Regions from separate parts of the Paenibacillus sp. JNUCC 34 genome, predicted to be linked through region 3. Evidence: predicted binding sites of a transcription regulator. Region 3 holds the regulator's gene; each other region holds the start of a gene.

Region 1 (5,217 bases), 1.2 Mb from region 3:
GCGGCTGAAATAATATTGATTCATATAGCCTACTTTGATCGCCAAATCACCGATTTTGATATTTTGCATGGAGTTATCCAATAATTCCTTCGCTTTCGAGATGCGGAGCTCAGTCAAATACTCCAGAAAAGATACCCCAACCTCTTTTTTCATTCGTTTACTCAAGTAATTGGAATTAATGTGAAATAACTCCGCTACATGAGGTACGGCCAGTTCCGGATCATTGTAATGATAGTGGATATATTCTGTTATTTTCACCATAATTGGCGAGAGATCACAGGAATTCGGGAGCGATTCCTGTGTCATCTCTTTTTTAAGCTTCGTAACTTTGTCAGGATGAAGACTGCACAAGTGATCGTGTAACTTAGCAAGCATTCGGTTTAGATCGCTCTTGGGTACCGGCTTCAGTAGGTAATCATAAGCATGCAATTGCAGGGCTCTTTGCGCATATTTAAAATCATCGTACCCACTAATGATCACCACGACCAAGTCAGGATAACGACTCGTTACAAGTTGGACCAGATCAAGGCCATTCAAACCCGGCATGTTAATATCCGCTAGTAATACGTCTGGTGTAGATTGCTCGATTAGAGACAGCGCCTCAGCAGCATTCCTTGCTTCTCCTGATGGTTCAAAAGGCAGCCGACTCTCTTGGATAAATTTCCGTAAGCCATTACGGATAATTTTCTCGTCATCCATGATTAGGACTTGCCACATGATTTGTCACCTCCAAGCGGTATATTTATCGTCATACAGGTTATACCTTGTCCACTACTGATCTGCAAACCGTAAAGCTCACCATAAGCAAGTTTGATGCGATGACTGACACTATATAGACCGAATCCGATCTCTTCGTTTCTGTCTTTTTTTCCGTTCCGCAACGCCTCCTGAAGTGATGCCAGCCTGGATTTAGGAATGTCTACTCCGTTATTCTGGGCGGTGACGATCAGTTGATCCCCTTGTTTATATGCACGAATTGATATTTTACTTTTCTGGTTTGTCAGCGGCTTGATTCCGTGATAAATCGCATTTTCAACGAGTGGTTGAAGGATGAACCGAATGATCTGTTGTTGTTCCAAATGCTTGTCATAGCTCAATTCGTAATCCAGAATATCATCATACCGAACACATTGGATATTTAAGTAGCTCTCGACATGTTGAAATTCTTGTTCCAGTGTTACAAATTGACTGCCGCTGCTGAGCCCAAGCCGGAAATACATGCTTAAGGATTCTACAATGTCCACGACATCATCTGCGTCATGACTTGCAGCCATCCATTGAATCGTATCCAGTGTATTATACAGAAAATGGGGCTTAATCTGTTCGTGAATCATCTGCAGCTCCATTTCCTTCTTCTCTTGCTGGGATTGATACAGCTTAATGAGCATTTGATTGAAGCTGCGCCCTAACTCTCCAATCTCATCGCGCCTTTTATCGTTAGAACGCACGCTCCAGTCACCGTCTTCCACTTGTCTCATCAATTGACGCAGCGCCTGAATCGGCTTCGCTATAGAGGAGCCCAGCAATAGGACGAGAATCAAAAAGAAGATACCTACTACAGTTCCTACCATAAGAGCCGACCGCTGGGTCTTCGTCATACCTTGGGTAAGCTGGGATTTCGGCACTTGGAATATGAGCTTCCAGCCCGGAACACCGGCAATCGAAGCTGTAAAGGTAGACATGTTAGCTCTGGAATCTTCCAGTTCTGGAAATTCCGAATTAACGATAAGCCACCCTCTGCCGTCATACACCAAAATGTCTTGGGCGATTTCTTTCATTTTACCGATAGGAACGGCGGCTGCGATGTAAGCTGTATCTTCATTTACTAGCGGTCCAACACGGTATAGAATAACGACAATCTCTGCTTCGTTGGCTCTAGAAACAATAACGTTACTTACAACGTAGGGAGCATCCGACGAAATCAGTTCTTTATAATAGTCTCGCGTTAATATAGAGAAAGACTTGCTATCTGGCGTCCAAGAGTTTCCTTTGAGATCAACAATCCGAATGGACTCGTAGTCATGGCCTCGTCGTTGCTCTAGCTTGCGACTTTCGCATAACAGCTCTTCTCGAGTCCAGTGGTGATCAGAAGCAAGGGTGGCGAGCATTTCGACTTCTCCAATCCGCTGCTGAAACCAATAGGATATTTGTTCGCTTCGGGCATTGACGATTTGCTGTGTCAGTGATTCGTTGAGTGGGACGACCGTTCGTTCCATCTCTATGTATATGGCGCCTAACAACGCAAGGAATAGTAAGAGAAAGCATCCTCCGGCATATAATGTAATTTTTCGTTGTATTGAGCTCATGTCTTTATTACATCATGTTGCATGCTATCTTTAAATGAGAAGTATCACTTGTCCAAAAAGTATAAATAAAATCCAAAATGTGCAAATACTTTTGGAGATGCATAGCCTATAATACACATTGTACATTTTTTCACAATGTCAAAAATACTAGTACAATCAGTATCAGGGGAGGAACTATGAGAAAACACACAGGTAGAGTATTGTCCATTATTATGGTGCTGGCACTTGTATTTACGATGGCCGCTTGCGGCTCGAAAGACAACGCAAAGGAAGCATCGAATGGTACGACGACGGCCATTGGGGTAGGTAGCGGTAAGCACGGTGACATTAAAGTTGAGGTAACCTTTTCGGGTGAGAAAATTATGGATGTGAAGGTTCTGGAGCAGAAGGAAAATGAAGTTCTATCGGAGCCTGTATATACCAACTTGAAGGAAAATGTCATGCAGGCAAATAGTGCAGATGTAGATGTTATTAGCGGATCTAGTGAGACGAGCAAGGGGTATTTGGATGCAATTCAGGATGCGATTGCTAAATCGGGAATTGCGCTGGTGGCAGGCAGTGGAACAGCTGATGCGAAACAGACCGAAGAGTCGGAGCAAACATACGATGTCGTCGTGATCGGCGCGGGTGGTGCCGGCTTTAGTGCAGCGTTTGAAGCAGCAGAAGCCGGAAAAAGCGTAGTTATTCTGGAGAAGATGCCGACCGTTGGCGGTAACACATTGATCTCCGGTGGGGAGATGAATGCTCCTGACAACTGGGTTCAGCATGAACTTGGCATTACCGATGATAGCCCAGAATTATATTATGAGGATACGATGAAGGGTGGCGACAATCTAGGTCAGCCGGAAATCGTGAAGATTTTGTCCGAGCAAGCACTGGGTTCAGCCGAATGGTTACGTGACGAGGTAAAAGTGGAGTTTTTATCCGATCACCTCTTCCAGTTCGGGGGACATTCCCGCAAGCGTGCACTTATTCCTGTCGGCCATACAGGAGCGGAATTGATTACGAAGTTCAAGACCAAGGCCGAAGAACTTGGAGTTAAGATCAAGACGAACATGAAAGCTGAGAAACTACTAACGGATGAGAGCGGTAAAGTAGTTGGCGTTGAAGCGAGTACAAATGGTCAAAAGGTGACCTTCAATGCGAACAAAGGCGTTATCATAGCGACCGGTGGATTTGGCTCTAATGTTGAGATGCGTAAGAAATATAATCCTGAGTTGGATGAGAGCTATATGTCTACGGACACGCCAGGGACGACGGGTGACGGGATTGTTATGGCTCAAGCCATTAACGCAGATATTACGAATATGGAGAATATTCAAACCTATCCGATCTGTGACCCTGTTACAGGTGTAATCTCACTTGTGGCCGATTCTCGGTTTGATGGTGCGATACTGATTAACCAAGGGGGAACACGGTTTGTAGAGGAATTGGAACGACGCGATGTCATATCTAAGGCTATTCTAGCACAAGAAGGGCGTTACGCTTACCAATTCTGGAATCAGGAAATCGCCGATATCGGCAAGACGATCGAAGTGCACCAAGATGAGTATGATCAATTAGTTAAAGAGGGAATGCTCTATAAGGCTGACACGATTGAAGATGCGGCTAATTTCTTCAAGGTAGATGTAGAAACATTGAAAGAGACTATAAGCAAAGTCAACGAGTATGCGAAGACAGGCAAGGATCTTGATTTCAACCATCGTGGCGGTTTGGTATCGCTGGAAAAAGGCCCGTATTATATTCAAAAAGCGGTTCCGTCGGTCCATCATACAATGGGTGGATTGGTCATTGATACGAAAGCACGTGTTCTGTCGACAGAAGGCACGGTTATTCCGGGACTGTACGCTGCTGGAGAAGTGACAGGCGTTGTTCATGGTGCAAACCGTCTGGGCGGAAATGCCATTTCTGATATTATTACTTTCGGCCGGATTGCTGGTCAGGAAGTCGCAAAGTAGATGTACTTATAAAAAGATTCATATGAAGTGCTAGAAGCTATTTCTTAAATGGCGGCTAGCACTTCTTTTTCTTTATACCATGATCCAAGTGCTGGAGAGAATTCATTACAAGTCAAAAGTCATTCAGGAAGCATTGGAATTCAATAAAAGAATGCTATGATATTGATATAACAGCTATCAAGGAGGATACATACATGATAAAAGCAATCGTCTTTGACTTTGATGGATTGATCATCGATACGGAAACCGTGTGGTACAATGCGTTTAAAGATGTGCTTCGAGACTATGACTTGGATTTTCCGATGGAGGTATTTGCGAAATGTGTAGGTACGCATGATAGAGCAATTCATGAATTCATTGAAGAGAAGTTGGGTCTGGAAAGCATCGAAACGATTATAAATTTAGCGAAGGAAAAGCACAGATCCAAGGTGGATCTGCTGGAAATCAGAGAAGGTGTGAAGGACTACTTGTCAGCAGCGAAGGAGATGGGGCTCAAAATAGGCCTGGCTTCAAGCTCCAACCGGGAGTGGGTTGAAGGGTTCCTGACAAAACTTCAGATCATAGACTTCTTTGATACGATCAAGACGGGAGACGAAGTCGAAAAAGTGAAGCCAGACCCAACGCTGTACATAAACGCGCTTGAGGCTTTGAATGTTAAAGGTAGCGAAGCTGTAGCTTTTGAGGATTCGGCCAACGGGGCAAAAGCCGCAGTTGCAGCGGGCATGAAATGTGTTATCGTGCCTAATGAGGTGACCAAGGAGATTAGCTTCGAGAAATATCATTTAAGAATTAATTCTATGGGTGACATGAGTTTAGCCGAGGTTATTAAACATATAGATAACGATGCAGCTATGTAGTGGAAATCAAATAACACGAGCCAGTAATAATACGGATCATTTAGAGAAAGCGCCAATTATCGGCGCTTTTTCTTTTGGCTCAAAGCTATATCATAT
Region 2 (5,217 bases), 1.2 Mb from region 3:
CCCCTTGGGGCCAGGAAATCATATGGGTGATTTCAATGAATGACATGAGGTTATCGTAATTAAGCAGCTTCATAACATAAGCCGCCGGGACCTCATCGATGCTACCAAAACCAAATGCGCTGAAATAATGCATAAACACCTGTTTGAGTACAAACAACCCGTTCTCATCACACCAGGCGGCAAAAGGCTTGCATAGCTCCAGCGGAATATTGGCAAACCCCGGGGCTTTAATGAATCCATAGCGACCCAGCAGCTCCGGAAGATGTTTGAACTCTTTGGCAAAGTCCGACAGCTGCTCTACAGGAATTTGCGAGGTTGTATACCCGTCCCTGTTGAAAAATCCACGATCCAGCAGAGGGCCCTTATCCTGCAGATCAAACTCCTCCATTAGCTTCATCGTCATTTTGTATGACGGCAGACCAATCAAGGTGCCCATTTCATAGGTTTTCCCCTTGTACTCGATCGAGTGGCATTTGCCGCCAACCCGGTCCCCTTGTTCCATAATCGTCACGTGGCGGTAACCTTTCTTGCCCAATTCATAAGCGAGGGTCACGCCGGAGATTCCCGCACCTACGATCCCGATTTTTTCACCGTCCCTGATCATATCCCTCATCTCCTTGTATACAACCAGAGTGGCAATGGCCCCTGTACCCCTCTGAAATTAAGCACAATGTCAGAAGGGATCTTACCTTGGTTACTCCCCTCCTCGAGAGGACGGATGTAGTTATAGTAATTCATGTATTCATTTAAGCGCTGCTCCAGCGTGTCAAAGGAATCTATTCTTCCCTCGTGCCAAACCGGTTTATAAAATTCTTTTCCCAGAACCGTAGTGAATTCATGCAAAGGCTGAAATACCTCGGGATGATCGGCACCAAAGGTAACGGAGTTAATGTTGTGCTTGTGCAGATATTCTGTATACATATGGTTTCCCCGCTCCCAGGCTGTCGAGAATTCCTGGCTTTTGTTGGTTACCAGATTATCGATCTCTAGATGAAAGGTTCTCAGCAATGGCATGATCTTAAAGCGCATAAAATCAATAAGCTGCATCGTTGACTTCTGATCGCACAGCTTCACCAGCGCTAGTCGCGAGTAGGAGTCCAAAATGATGTACTGATATAACTTCCCTACCTTCGGAAACTTGCCTATGTATTGGATGCTCTGAAAACAAATATAGCCGGGCCTCGCATGATCCGAATTGTTCATGTTGTAGTCCAGTGGGGTTTGCTGCTTCATCTGGTTTCCGGCAGAATTTGATTTTCCCCGGCTTGTTCTCTTCTTGGCTTTGATCTCCCTGGCGTATCGCTCCCGATCCTCTCTCCGGTTTAGCCCGTGTCTGCGTAGTACGTTATAAATGCCGGATTCCCCTGTCCGTACTCCTTCGTCCTGCAATTCATAATAGATCCGCTTGGGCCCATCCTGGGGAAAACGTGCCACATATTCCAAAATAATCTTTTCCGTTTTTCTATCCACCTGATTCGGCATCACCGGTCTGCGGGCCTTGCTGCCAAGTCCGGCCATTCCATCCTGCATATAGGCGTTATACCAGCGGTAATACAGAGTTCTGGAAATACCGAATTCCTTGCACGTCTTTGCCACGTTGTTACTTGTCATTCCGTGGAGGATAACCTGATACTTCTGGCTCTCGTTCAATCGCTTCGCCCCTTTCCCTGAACCGTCGTGCTTACTCTTATTGTAGTAAAGTAAGGGGCTTCAAACAGTAAAATGAGTTACATGTTTGTGACCCGTCGGATCATTTCAGGGCTTGCCCCGAAGCTAACAAACCATATTTTCCAGTAAATAAAAATAACTAGAATTACATGTTAAAATTGTTTCCAATCTTCTTCATCACTCGATATGATGGGGTATTCTACTAAAGTCACAATCCACGGCTGATTCTATTTCTATTAGGGATATGTAGGAGAATTAATGATGTATTTGGAATGCATAGAAGACAATTCGACAAAATTCAACAATAATTGTGAAATAATTCACAGGTAATAGAGCTGATGATATATTAAAATGAAGTGAACCTAAAAGACTAACGACTCAGACAGGGGAGGTAACCGTAAAAGATATGAAGTTCGGAGCATGAAGGCGAAGCTCACCTCCTCCACTTCACATTTTCTCCGTTACTCCCTTCTTTTTTGTTGGGTTCTTTACGTTCATCTAGATAACAGACATATAAAAGCGGAGGGTCAAACATGAAAAAGAACGTAGCAACAACGCTTATTCTCGTTCTCTCTCTTATGCTCGCAATCGTGGGATGCGGCAACGGCAACGAGAGCCAGAACCAGAGTCAGAGTCCGAGCAATGACAAAAAAGAAGAGACCAAAGAAACGGAAGCCGTTTCGGGAGCGTCTCAAGCCGGCTACACACCGATCGATCAACTCAAAGATAAATATGATATCATCATTGTCGGTGCAGGTGGAGCTGGTATGTCTGCTGCACTTGAGGCAAAAGAAAAAGGCATGAACCCGGTTATTTTTGAAAAAATGCCGATGGCCGGCGGGAATACAACAAAATCATCTTCGGGTATGAACGCTTCTGAGACTAAGTTCCAAAAAGATCAAGGCATTAATGACAGCAATGATTCATTTTATGAAGAGACCTTAAAAGGCGGTCATGATACAAACGACAAAGATTTGCTTCGTTTCTTCGTTGATAATTCTGCAAGTGCAATCGATTGGCTGGATTCCATTGGGATTCGGTTGAACAATATCACGATTACAGGCGGTATGAGCGAAAAGCGTACACACCGTCCTGAAGATGGCTCAGCGGTAGGGCAATATCTTGTCAACGGCTTGCTGAAAAATGTACAAGAAAAAGAAATCCCACTTTTTGTAAACGCTAATGTAACGGAAATTACGGAACAAGACGGCAAAGTAAATGGCGTCAAAGTCATCTTCGACCAGAATGATGAGAAAAATATTGCAGCAGATGCTGTCGTTGTAACAGCCGGCGGTTATGGCTCCAATATGGATATGATTGCCGAGGTTCGCTCCGATCTGAAAGGTCTTGTGACAACAAACCAAGAAGGCAGCACCGGTGACGGCATCAAGATGATTGAAAAACTCGGCGGTGTAACGGTCGATATGGATCAAATCCAGGTTCACCCGACGGTGCAGCAAGATAATTCCTATCTTATTGGGGAAGTTGTTCGCGGTGAAGGAGCGATCCTCGTTTCCAGTGAGGGTAAACGTTTCGCAAACGAGCTGGACACTCGTGACAATGTCACTGCTGCAATCAATAAGCTGCCTGAAAAATCAGCTTATCTTGTATTTGATTCCGGCGTAAAGTCCCGTGCTACAGCGATTCAGCAGTATGAAAAAATGGGATTTGTTATTCAAGGGGATTCTGTCGAGGCTTTAGCAAAAGAAATGGGTGTTCCGGCAGATGAGCTCCAAACCACATTGGATACATGGAACAGCGCAGTGAAGGATAAAAAGGATGCCGAATTCGACAGAACAACAGCGATGGACAATGACTTGTCCGGCGCACCATACTATGCAATTAAAATCGCCCCTGGGATTCACTACACCATGGGTGGTGTGAAAATCAATACGAACACAGAAGTGTTGAATAAAGATGGCGAAGTCATTCCTGGCTTGTATGCAGCAGGCGAGCTTACAGGCGGCTTGCACGGCCAAAACCGGATCGGCGGCAACTCTGTTGCGGAGATCATTATTTTCGGTCGCCAAGCTGGTATCAAATCGGCTGAATTTATAAAAGCACAATAAGATATTATTTTTCAATCAGCAAACAACAAACGCTTGGGCTCATCATAGCCCAAGCGTTTTGTTGTTTATAACATGCTGCTATTGGGACGGCCGCAGAAAGCTCAGGCTTCATCCATATTATTCACTGCTATTCGTCCTGCAAGGCTGCTTGACGCTTGTAATGATCTTCGATTACCATGCAAGCCATCGCTTCAATCACGGGTACGATACGGGGGCAGATGCACGGATCGTGTCTGCCGATCGTTGCAATCTCCCGTTCGTTACCGTCTACATCGACTGTCTGTTGTGAGATAGAAATGGATGAAGTCGGCTTCACGACGACCCGGAACACGATGTCCGACCCGGTGCTTATACCACCGATGATCCCACCGGCATGGTTCGTCTGGAACCCCTCCGCATCCATCTGATCGTTGTGTTCGCTTCCCCGCATAGAGGCCGCTTGAAAGCCCGTCCCGAATTCAATGCCCTTAATCGCGCCAACAGACAACATAGCCTTCGCCAACTCAGCGTCCAGCTTGTCGAATACGGGTTCCCCCAGTCCCGCGGCGATGCCGCTAATTCGGCATTCGACAATACCCCCGCAGCTGTCGCCCTCTTCGGCTAGTCGTTCTATCCTCTCGATCATGCGCCCTGCCGCTTCGGGATCACACGCACGAACTGCATTCCGTTCGATGGCATCGGCGTCGAAATTCTCGCATCGGATGCCACCGATCTCAGTCGTATAAGCCAGGATCGAGACACCTCGCCGTTCCAGAAGCTTGCGCGCCACTGCTCCAGCAGCCACTCTCGCAGCTGTCTCCCTTCCCGAAGCTCTTCCACTGCCGCGATAATCACGGATCTTGTATTTCTTCTCATAAGTGAGATCTGCATGCCCGGGCCGGTAAATAGATTTGATCTGGTCGTAAGCTGACGGGATCATGTCCGTGTTATTAAGCATTATGCACAGTGGCGTCCCCGTCGTTCGCCCTTCGAAAAGGCCAGATAAAATGCGTATCTTATCGTATTCCTTGCGGGGAGTCGTAACTGAGGATTGCCCGGGCCTTCTTCGATCCATCTGAATCTGAACGTATGTCTCGTCCAGCTCCACGCCCGGCGTGACACCCTCCAAAATGACACCTACCGCTTCTCCATGGGATTCCCCGAACGTAGTCATTTTCAACCGCTCTCCGAACGTACTTCCTGCCATGTTCATTCCTCCCGAATATTTTGAATTCCGTCTCCTTCAGTTTAGAGGTATACTTGGAATAAATGAAATTGTAATATTAGAGATCTGTCATAGAGAGGATCGATAACAAATGATCGCAAACACAGAATGGTATCGAGTTTTCCTACATGCCGCTGAGACTTCTAATCTGACGAAAGCTGCGCAAAACCTCCATATGACCCAGCCTTCTGTGAGTTATGCCATCAAGCAGTTGGAAGAAGCGCTTGGTGTGGTGCTGTTCGACCGGTTATCCAAGGGCGTCCGATTAACACAAGA
Region 3 (5,217 bases):
ATCTCTTCATGACGAATTAGAAAATCAAGCGCCTCACGCAGCTCCTGCTTCGCGTTATCTTGCCCTCCGATTTCTTCAAAGGTCAGCTTTGCCATACTGCCCTTTTTCCGTTTGCGTTCACTACCTGCACCTACAGCTATTCCGCCCTTCATCTTGGCAATAAAGAAAAGAGATCCTACAAGCATAGCTGCAATGAGGATTGGAACAACATTCATACCAATGAATGCAAGGAATACGAACAGCACAGGGATGAAGCCAATCAATACTTCCTTGGACCACTTAGGCATGGTTCCACACCTCCATTTTGCCGGGTTGGCGTGGCAAAATTATGAACTTGCCTGACTTGCCGTCGGATAAACTTACATATACGTTCTGGTCATCAATTTGAGCATTTGCTTTCAAATTAGGTGAGTTTTTTGCCAGTTCATCCAAAGATATCTGTATATCGGTGTACTGCTTGTTATCCATCGCTTGGGCTACTGACAGCATAGCCTTCTCCCACCATTGGTCCAGCTGCTCGGACGAGTGATCTTCCACCTCAAGCTTCAATGTGCGTTTACCGACAACCGACTTGCCTTCCTTGTTTATATGTTCGACTAGACCCCGTAAATTCGTTTCGGGTGCTAAATCAAGCTTAAAAGTGACTGTATCCTGTGTAATATCTATTTGAGAGTTTTTCACTCCATCATACTGTGATACCACATTGGCCAGTGGATTCTGAAGAGCCATTTGTCGATACAGAAACCAACCGCCAAAAAGCACCGATGCCGATATTACGACCGTCAGAACGATAGGAACAATGCGTAATTTCAATGAAGTTTCCTCCTTGTTATATGATGTGTATAATTCGTATATCATATTTGATATAACAATTATGCGTATAGTAACACTACTTTCAACCTGCCTGTGGAATACAAATAAGAGTATATCACATCTTATATACCTTTTTCATTTAAGTCTGTGAAAATATTTAAAACTATTTTATCCAAATTTTACGTAAACGCTTACATAAAATCTTGTTATTTAACACTCCGCCTTTTGATGGAGTGTTAAATTTTGCTATTGATTTGGTAGAATAATGTCTTCACCGATCTGATTTCCATCCTGAAACCGATAAAACCTATATTTCGTCTCATTGTTCAGCTGGTATAACAGTTGCCATGCGTATTCTCCTTCATACATACCTAGAACAAGCCTTTCAATTACCGAACCAGGCAGGTCATTCTTAATCTGATTACGCATTTGAGCTTCCGACATTCCACCGCTCAGAGGTTCGCTGTGTACAGCTTTGGCTCCATCCAGTGGTTTTTTCTCTTCCGTAAACTTCACCCATACGACGATATCCTGGTTTTCCGTATCCTTACCGGTAACAACCCAGTAAATGCTCTCTTTATCCCATACCGATTTATAAGTTTTGTCTTTCTTCATCAAACCGCCATATTGCTGAGCCGCCTTGATAGCCGCGTTCTCTTCCGACCATTTACCAGACATTACATTTGAATAATAAATCTGAATAGACAGCAATATGAGCAGAAAACCGGAAATGCCAAGAAGTATCCACTTCGTTTTTTTCTTCAATCTGCGTTCCTCGCTCCCTTGTTATTCCCTAGAGGGTCAACAGCCGCTCGAACGCACTTTGGGCTTCACGGCGAATCTTTTCTTCATCCAATGTAAGGCAAACTCCGTTTTTGACGACCTGTTTACCATCTACCCAGACATGCTCCACGTCCTTGGCACTAGCTGAATAAACCGCATGCGAGATAAAGTCCGTATGAGGCAGAAAATGTGCCTGATCGGTATTTAACGCGATAAAGTCCGCTTTCATGCCGGGAGCCAACGTCCCAACACCGTCTAAGAATAATGATTTCGCTCCGTATTCTGTTCCCATACGCAGTGCTTCCACAGCAGGAACTGCTGTCGGATCACCACTAACACCCTTATGAATAAGAGCAGCCAGTCTCATTTCCTCAAACATATCCAAATTGTTGTTGCTCGCAGGACCATCCGTTCCCAGTGATACGGTAATTCCCGCTTTAAGCAGCTCCGGTACCCGGGCGACACCGCTTGCCAGCTTCAGGTTGCTTCCCGGATTGTGGGATATCGCTACCTTATGAGCCGCCAAAATCTCAATCTCTTCATCCGTTAAATGAACTGCATGCGCAACAAGCGCCGGACGTGAGAAGACGCCGAGCTTTTGAAGATGGGCTACTGGCCGTACCCCATAATCCCGAACATTCTGCTCGACTTCAGTAACTGTTTCCGACATATGGGTGTGAATCGGCAAGTCCAGATCGTGAGCAATCTGCACAAATTTTTCGATGTAATCCGGAGGACATGTGTAAGGCGCATGCGGCGAAATCATCGTCGTGATACGTCCATCAGCTTTACCGTGCCAGTCCTTAGCAAATGCTGTAGCCTCCCCCAGCTTGTGATTCTGAACATCTGGAGGACACAAACCGATTACACCGCGAGTAAGTACACCACGCATACCGGATTGCTCAGTTACGACTGCTACCTGATCCATATGATCATACATATCAAGGAAGGTCGTTGTACCGCCTTTCAGCATTTCGATCACAGACAGCGAGGTACCCCAATATACATCATCAGCCGTAAACTTCGCTTCCATCGGCCACATTTTCTCCTGAAGCCATACCTGAAGAGCCAGATCATCCCCGTATCCACGAAGAAGCGACATCGCCGTATGACCATGCGTATTCATTAGACCAGGCATGAAAAACAGATATGTGCCGTCGATAATCTCCGTATCTTCCTCAACCTTCGGCTGTTCTTCACCGATATAGGTAATGAGATCGTCTTCGATGACCATATATCCGCGCAGAACCGGCTTTTCATTCTGAAGTACAGCAAAGGTACCGTTTTTAATCATCCATTTACGCTTCGTCATGATCGCCATCTTCCTTTCCGTTATCTAAATAATAAGCCAGACTCTGCAAATCCGTCGTGAAATCAGCTGTATGAATCCGGATGTGCGGAGGAGCTTTCAAGATCGTTGGCGCAAAATTCAGAATCGCTTCAATACCGGATGAGATCAGTTTATCCGCTACATCTTGTGCTTCGACATCAGGAACGGTAATAATCCCGATCCGGATTCCGAACTCCTTAATAGTTGCCGTCAATTCTTCCATCGACTGAACGACTAAATTGTTGATTTTAGTGCCGACTTTTGGAGTATAAGCATCGAATATAGCTACAATCTTCATATTGTCTTTCAAAAAAGCGTTGTAGTTGGACAGAGCGTGTCCAAGATTACCAGCACCCACCAACACTACATTAATCTGCTGGTCCAGCTTAAGAATATGACGGATTTTCTCGATCAAATATGAGACGTCATAACCAATCCCTTTTCTGCCAAAATCGCCAAAATAGGCAAGATCCTTGCGGATTTGCGCCGGGTTTAGGTCGAGCTTCTGTCCAAGCTCCTGTGAGGACACCGTTGCAACCTCACGAAGATGAAGTTCGTTCAGGTAGCGCAAATATACGGGCAGTCTGCGAACCACGGCCTCCGAAATTTTATCCGATTTCATGCATGCTCCCCCTAATCATAAACTCAAAGTAATTATTTTCAATTCTTATTGTATTGCCTCGTCCCCATGAAGCCATTCCGCAATGCGGGGAACCATCTGCTCAGTCCGCATATGTTCCATTTTCGGGCCAGGCAGTGAATATAAAAAGTATTTTCCATAATAAGATTCAATCACACGGGTATCATAAACAATTACAATACCTTTGTCTTGAGCTGTTCGCACAAGACGCCCGAAACCCTGCTTAAAGCGAATAACCGCCTGAGGTACGGATAGTTTCATGAACGGATTTTTCTTTTGCTGCTGCAGTAGCTCGCTCTTCGCTTCAACAAGGGGATGGTTCGGCGGTTGAAACGGTAGCCTTACGATAGCCAGGCATGTCAACGCCTCACCCGGAATATCGACCCCTTCCCAGAATGAGCTTGTCCCAAGCAGCACCGATGCGCCGCTGTCCTGAAACCTTCGGATCAGCTTGGTTCGGCTTGATCCATCCATCCCTTGTCCGAGTACGGATATATCACTGGATGACAGAACTTCCTTAAGCGGATCATACACCTGGCGCAGCATACGGTACGAGGTAAACAATACCAGCATCCGTCCATGAGTCGCCTTAGCGGCATCTGCAAGTGATTGAACGAGTGTACTCACAAAGTTCTGATCCCCCACGGACCCCTTAACACTTGGGAAATCCCTTGGAATTAATAACAGTGCCTGCTCACGGTAATTAAACGGTGACGGAAGCTGCACGGTATTCAGCTGTCCCTGATCTGAAGCATCCTGCAGCCCAAGATTATCGATCATATACTGAAACGATTTATCTACAGATAGAGTTGCAGAAGTGAGGATGATACTACTTTTTTTATCGAAGAACAGCTCTTTCAACTGCGCGCTCACATCAACTGGCACGGCAAACATCTGCAGCGATTTACTACGGAAATTACCGTTCGCCTCCATCCAATAGACCACGCCTTCATCGTTCAGAGTCATGAAAAATTTCAGATTCTCCCGGTGCGCAGCCAAGTCCTTAAAGAGGCCATTAATATCGGTAATCAAACTGTCTGCACCATAATCATTCAGTTCTTCCCGAACCTCAGATGTTAGCATGTCTCCTTTGCGAACGACGTCTCCCAAGGTGACGTGAATCTGATTCTCTAACTCCGTCAAGCTTTCCCAGTCTTTTGGCTTCTTGGTTGGTGACAGTCGGAGTGTAAATTGTCCTGCATCCCCCGCAGAAGCATCTCCGCGTTCAGGAAGAAGTCCGAACAGAAGGTCGTTAAGCCGGTCCCAGCTCTCCTTGACAGTAATTAGATCAGGGTATAGCCGATCAATGACGCCCGTCCATTCCCCCGCCTTTTCGTGCGCCGACGTTTGAAGCAGTTGACGGAGTGCTGGCAACTGTCCATTGCGGCTATCCTTATAGAGACGTGTAAGGGTGTGTACCACCGTAAAATATTTCATATGGAGCCCGAGATGTTTACCCGCCACATCTTCCAAGTGATGAGCCTCGTCAATGACCAACCGCTCATACGACGGCAGTAGCTGATGATTTGCTTTTACATCGGTAAACAATTTGGAATGGTTCGTAATAACCACATCCGCAATACCCGCTTCATGCTTCGCACGGTGGTAGAAACACTTTCGGAACCATGGGCAAGCCCGTCCCAAACAAGAA
Region 4 (5,217 bases), 170 kb from region 3:
TCAATATTCAGCGCAATAAATTCGTTAACATCTACTGCTCTGTTCCATTTTCCTGTTTTGAACCCTCTCCAACCGGACTGCATGTCTTTAATTTCTTTTTCAATCACCGACATTTTTAAATCCCTCCATGTTCTGTTGTTGAGGCATGAGTTTATAGTATATCTTTCTCATGTCCACCATCCCAGATCAATAAATGTGACACATTTCACAATGTTGGGTGTGAAGCCCCGGCTACATTCCGAGCCGCTGAAACTATAAGAATTATTATCTGAGATTGTTTTTACACTTTAATTGTAGTCCCGTCAACTGAAAACAGCTGTGACAAATATCACAAACGAGGTGATATTTGTCACGCTGATTCACTTACTATTTATCTATCTATATTAGCTGTCAAAACGTCCGTAGAACGCGTTGCGATACACATCTGCGAGCTCAGTTACGAGCGGCAGCTTTGGATTCGCCGTTGTACATTGGTCTTCAAATGCACGGTCCGCCAAGTACTCCACCCGGCTTTCAAAGTCTGCCGGATCAAAGCCGATCTGCTGGAACGATTCCTCGATGCCAAGTTTTTTGTTCAGGTCGCGAATCGCTTTGATCAAACTGTTTACACCTTCTTCAGTTGTGCGAGCCGGCAACCCAAGAATGCGGGCAATCTCTGCATACTTTTCATCTGCTACGAAGTGGGTATATTTAGGCCATGCAGCAAACTTCGTCGGTTTCATGGCATTGTAACGGATGACGTGAGGCAACAGAATCGCATTGGTCCGTCCGTGTGCAGTATGGTATTGACCGCCCCATTTATGAGCAAGGCTGTGGTTAATGCCCAGGAACGCGTTGGCAAAAGCCATACCAGCAAGTGTCGATGCGTTATGCATTTTTTCACGAGCCAGTTTGTCGCCAGTCAGTGCCGACTTCTCAAGGTACTGGAATACAAGCTGAATCGCTTTGATTGCAATACCATCTGTATAGTCATTGGCCATTACGGATACATAAGCCTCAATTGCGTGTGTCAGAACGTCCATACCCGTATCGGCAACTGCTGTTTTAGGCAGGCTGTACACATACTCTGGATCGATAATTGCCACATCTGGAGTCAGCTCATAGTCTGCCAGAGGATACTTCGTATTCCCATGCTCTTTATCGGTGATAACCGTAAATGAAGTTACTTCCGAACCCGTACCCGATGTTGTTGGGATTGCTACGAACTTCGCTTTTTGACCAAGTCTTGGGAATTTGTAAATCCGTTTGCGAATATCCATGAATTTTTGCTTCAGATTGTTGAAATCCGTGTCCGGATATTCATAGAACAGCCACATCCCTTTTGCTGCGTCCATCGGAGATCCACCACCAAGAGCAATAATGCAGTCCGGCTGGAATCTCTTCATCATTTCAGCACCGCGCTGAACTGTAGTTGTTGATGGATCCGGTTCTACTTCAGAGAATACTTCGATGGCAACCGGAACCTGACGCTGACGAAGATAATGCTCAACTCTTTCTACATAGCCAAGCTTCACCATCATAGGGTCAGTAATTATAGCAACACGTGTGATGTCCGGCATTTTGGCAAGGTACTGGGTTGATCCTTTTTCAAAATAAATTTTGTTCGGCACTTTGAACCACTGCATATTCACGGTACGACGGTTCACCCTTTTCACGTTGATGAGATTGACGGCGGTCACGTTCGAAGAAGTAGAGTTACGACCATACGATCCGCAGCCCAAGGTCAACGACGGCAAGTTTGTATTGTAAATGTCACCAATACCACCCTGCGACGAAGGCTGGTTCACGAGTATCCGGCAAGTTTGCATGCGGTCCGAGAACTTATTGATGATTTCTTCGTTATTCGAGTGAATAACTGACGAGTGACCCATACCACCAAAAGCAACGATTTCAGCAGCGCGGTCAATTCCCTGATCTGCTGTCTTCACTTTATAGCAGGCCAGAACCGGGCTGAGCTTTTCAGCTGACAACGGGAACTTCGGTCCCACGCCTTCAATCTCAGCTACCAGGATTTTTGTTCCTTTCGGAACTTCGATCCCGCATGCTTCAGCGATCTTCACTGCAGGCTGTCCGACGATTGCAGGGTTTACCGCGCACTTCTCTGCCACTATTGCACCTGCGGTCAGCTTCGCCGCTTCTTCTTTGTTCACGAAGTAGCAGCCGCTCGCGATCATTTTTTTCTTCACTTGTTCAAAAATAGTTTCTTCTATAATAACAGCCTGTTCCGATGCACAGATCATGCCGTTGTCAAACGTTTTCGAGAGGATGAGGTCATTGACCGCTTGATCAAGATTGGCCGTTTTTTCAATAAAGCAAGGTACGTTCCCGGGTCCTACACCGAGTGCCGGTTTCCCGCAGCTGTACGCCGCTTTTACCATGGCCGATCCGCCTGTGGCCAAAATGCAAGCTACGTCAGGATGGTTCATCAGGACATTGGTCTTTTCCATAGACGGTTCGTCGATCCATTGAATACAGCCCTCCGGAGCACCAAGTTTTACTGCAGCATCCAACAAGATCTTCGCTGCTTCACGGCTGCAGGCTTGTGCGGATGGATGGAAACCAAAGATGATCGGGTTTTTCGTCTTGATGGCAATAAGTGCTTTAAATATTGTCGTTGATGTCGGATTCGTTACTGGGGTAATCCCCATAATGATACCTACAGGCTCAGCAATCTTTTGGAAGTTGTCATAAGAGTTATCTTCAATAACGCCAACCGTCTTATTGTATTTAATACTGTTATGAATATATTCGGTGGCAAACATGTTCTTGATGATTTTATCTTCGTATACTCCACGGCCCGTTTCCTGCACAGCCAGTTTAGCCAGATGCATATGCTTATCCATCCCTGCCAGCGCCATAGCATTAACGATCTTGTCGATTTGTTCCTGATTAATGTCAACAAACTGTTCTCTAGCCTTGTTTGCCTTGTCAATTAAGCCTTGAATATACTCACCTGCTGTTTGCTGTTTCACCTGAGCGGCTTCATTCTTAATGGCCATTTCCCTCATCCTCCTGTAAAAAAATGTTTATTATCTCTCTACACATCGATCATATCACAGGCTTCCCCAAAAAGATAGTGAATTTTTTCACATACTTAAAACTTTTTTCAGAAACTCGATTGAAACGCTTTCATTTCCATCTCTTCAAAATTGTCTATGTTGTCTTACACTACATTATCTATGTTTCAAGTGAAAATAATCACAACGTTTGAAAATTCGCCACTTTTACCTTTGCTTTCTGCCCCACAAGTGAATGTATTCACGTTATAATTAATTTAAATTTAACAGAAAATATTAGGGAGTTAGGGGATAGCGACATGAGAACAATGGAGACTGTCATGGAAACCCAAGGGAATACCAGCTGTTTTTCGGAGCAAAACCTCAACCGTCTGCTCGTAAGTATGAAGGATCGTGTGATACCGGAAGGATCCCATTTGTTCTGGGAAGGCGATTTTTCCGACAAACTTTACTATATCAAACGTGGACGTATTAAATTAACCAAATCGACCGATGAAGGCAAAGAACTTATCCTATATATGTATCAAGCCGGTGATATGGTTGGTCAGGCCGATCCGTTCTTCAGCACTAAACACAGCTTCTCGGCTGAAGTGTTGGAAGAAAGTGAAGTCGGCGTTATTGAGCATAAGGATCTCGAAATACTCATCTGCCAGCATTGCGATTTCGCCATCGATTTCATGAAATGGATGGGGATTCATCACCGGATCACACAAACGAAATTCAGAGATCTGATGATGTACGGTAAGCCCGGCGCGCTCAGTTCGACATTGATCCGTCTTGGCAACACCTATGGGGAAGTTCAGCCGGACAACTCGACTCTGATCAATAAAAAAATTACCCACACCGATTTATCCAATATGATTGGTGCTACTCGTGAGAGTGTAAACCGTATGCTGAGTGATCTTCGCAAAAAAGGAATTGTTGAATATATAAGTGGAATGATTGTGATCAAAAACTTGGGAGCCCTGCAGGAAATCTGTCACTGTGAGCTGTGCCCACTTGAGATCTGTCGTATATGATCTCACTACCGCAAAACACATTAGAAACTTATAAAGACGCTCGATGGTAATCGGGCGTCTTTATTGTTTTTGAGTATATTGCAGCAGAGCTTATTTATGGGAAAGATCCTGTTCGTTCACGTACGTTTTTGTCTTTTTATCTTTAACCGGGGAGATAAACCAGTAAGCCATACCTACGAACAACCCACCACCAATAATGTTACCCAGTGTAACCGGGATCATGTTGTTTAACCAGCCGGCAATCGATACAGTTTCCGGATGTCCTGGCAACATCGTTGCGAGAGACAAAAGCGTCATATTCGCTACACTGTGCTCATAACCCGTAGCTATGAAAGCAAACAGACACCACCAGATGAGAATGAGTTTGGCTGTTTCTTCTTTTGCACGGGTTCCCATCCACAAGGCAAGACAAACAAGCCAGTTACACAATATACCACGGAAGAATAATTCCATAAAAGGCGCATTCATTTTGTTGGCTGCCGCCGTAAAGATTACATGATCTGATGGAATAGCCTTAAATATGCCTGTACCCCATATCAGCAGACTGAGCAGTACAGCTCCGCCCAGATTGCCGAGAAATACGATCACCCAGTTTTTCAATGTGTCTCCCACGGATGTTCGTCCAGCAAGAGTGCTCATCGTAAAAAACATATTGTTACCGGTAAACAGTTCTGCTCCGGCAAAAACGACCAGTGTCAGTGCAATTCCGAAAGAAGCTCCCATCACCAAAGTCTGAAACGGTGAGCCTGCAGCTGCAAACGGCGCCCCCAGCTTAAAGATAAGAATGATTCCAATTCCAACATAAGCGCCGGCCAGCAAAGCCGAAACGAAGTATCGGATCATACTGGCGTTCATATGTTCTTTCTTTTTGACGGCCGCCTCAATGATGCTTTCCACTCCCTGTGTGAACATAGGGGTACCTCCTGTTATGGTTTTCTCTGTACTTGGTATTATACAGCTGATCAGCTGATTTCCCCTATACGGCGATTTGTACCACATCTCCCTCTAACCGGACTGGGTAAGTCCGGACCTGACCACTATCGGGCGCTTGCACCTCACCGCTTTCCAAGTCAATTCTCCAGTCGTAAAGCGGATCATATAGATACTGACCAGATACAATCCCTTCAGCCAATGGGCCACCTTTCGGATGTGGGCTTTTATTCTCCAGAGCAAACAAACGA

Evidence for each region. The regulator Rex, encoded in region 3, represses fermentation and respiration genes when NADH is low (regulators of the CRP and FNR family bind a similar motif). The targets are predictions, from matches to a motif close to TTGTGAAATATTTCACAA.
Region 1: AC2TF5_RS22880 (flavocytochrome c) is a predicted target of Rex. The motif match lies at 2,425-2,442, and genes of this name have one in related genera.
Region 2: AC2TF5_RS22935 (flavocytochrome c) is a predicted target of Rex. The motif match lies at 1,977-1,994, and genes of this name have one in related genera.
Region 4: adhE (bifunctional acetaldehyde-CoA/alcohol dehydrogenase) is a predicted target of Rex. The motif match lies at 3,075-3,092, and genes of this name have one in related genera.

Annotation. Positions count from the first base shown of each region.
Region 1 is NZ_CM177770.1:4,886,211-4,891,427, reverse strand. Features, by position in the region: gene AC2TF5_RS22890 (response regulator transcription factor) at 1-717, opposite strand, end outside; gene AC2TF5_RS22885 (sensor histidine kinase) at 702-2,306, opposite strand; gene AC2TF5_RS22880 (flavocytochrome c) at 2,483-4,264, shown strand; gene AC2TF5_RS22875 (HAD family hydrolase) at 4,462-5,121, shown strand.
Region 2 is NZ_CM177770.1:4,897,980-4,903,196, forward strand. Features, by position in the region: gene AC2TF5_RS22925 (FAD-dependent oxidoreductase) at 1-604, opposite strand, end outside; gene AC2TF5_RS22930 (helix-turn-helix domain-containing protein) at 610-1,650, opposite strand; gene AC2TF5_RS22935 (flavocytochrome c) at 2,202-3,737, shown strand; gene aroC (chorismate synthase) at 3,865-4,923, opposite strand; gene AC2TF5_RS22945 (LysR family transcriptional regulator) at 5,033-5,217, shown strand, end outside.
Region 3 is NZ_CM177770.1:3,718,535-3,723,751, forward strand. Features, by position in the region: gene AC2TF5_RS17350 (AAA family ATPase) at 1-287, opposite strand, end outside; gene AC2TF5_RS17355 (hypothetical protein) at 280-813, opposite strand; gene AC2TF5_RS17360 (cell wall elongation regulator TseB-like domain-containing protein) at 1,060-1,578, opposite strand; gene AC2TF5_RS17365 (amidohydrolase) at 1,607-2,908, opposite strand; gene AC2TF5_RS17370 (redox-sensing transcriptional repressor Rex) at 2,895-3,548, opposite strand; gene dinG (ATP-dependent DNA helicase DinG) at 3,594-5,217, opposite strand, start outside.
Region 4 is NZ_CM177770.1:3,884,916-3,890,132, forward strand. Features, by position in the region: gene pflB (formate C-acetyltransferase) at 1-113, opposite strand, end outside; gene adhE (bifunctional acetaldehyde-CoA/alcohol dehydrogenase) at 384-2,999, opposite strand; gene AC2TF5_RS18270 (Crp/Fnr family transcriptional regulator) at 3,317-4,036, shown strand; gene AC2TF5_RS18275 (formate/nitrite transporter family protein) at 4,127-4,948, opposite strand; gene nirD (nitrite reductase small subunit NirD) at 5,013-5,217, opposite strand, start outside.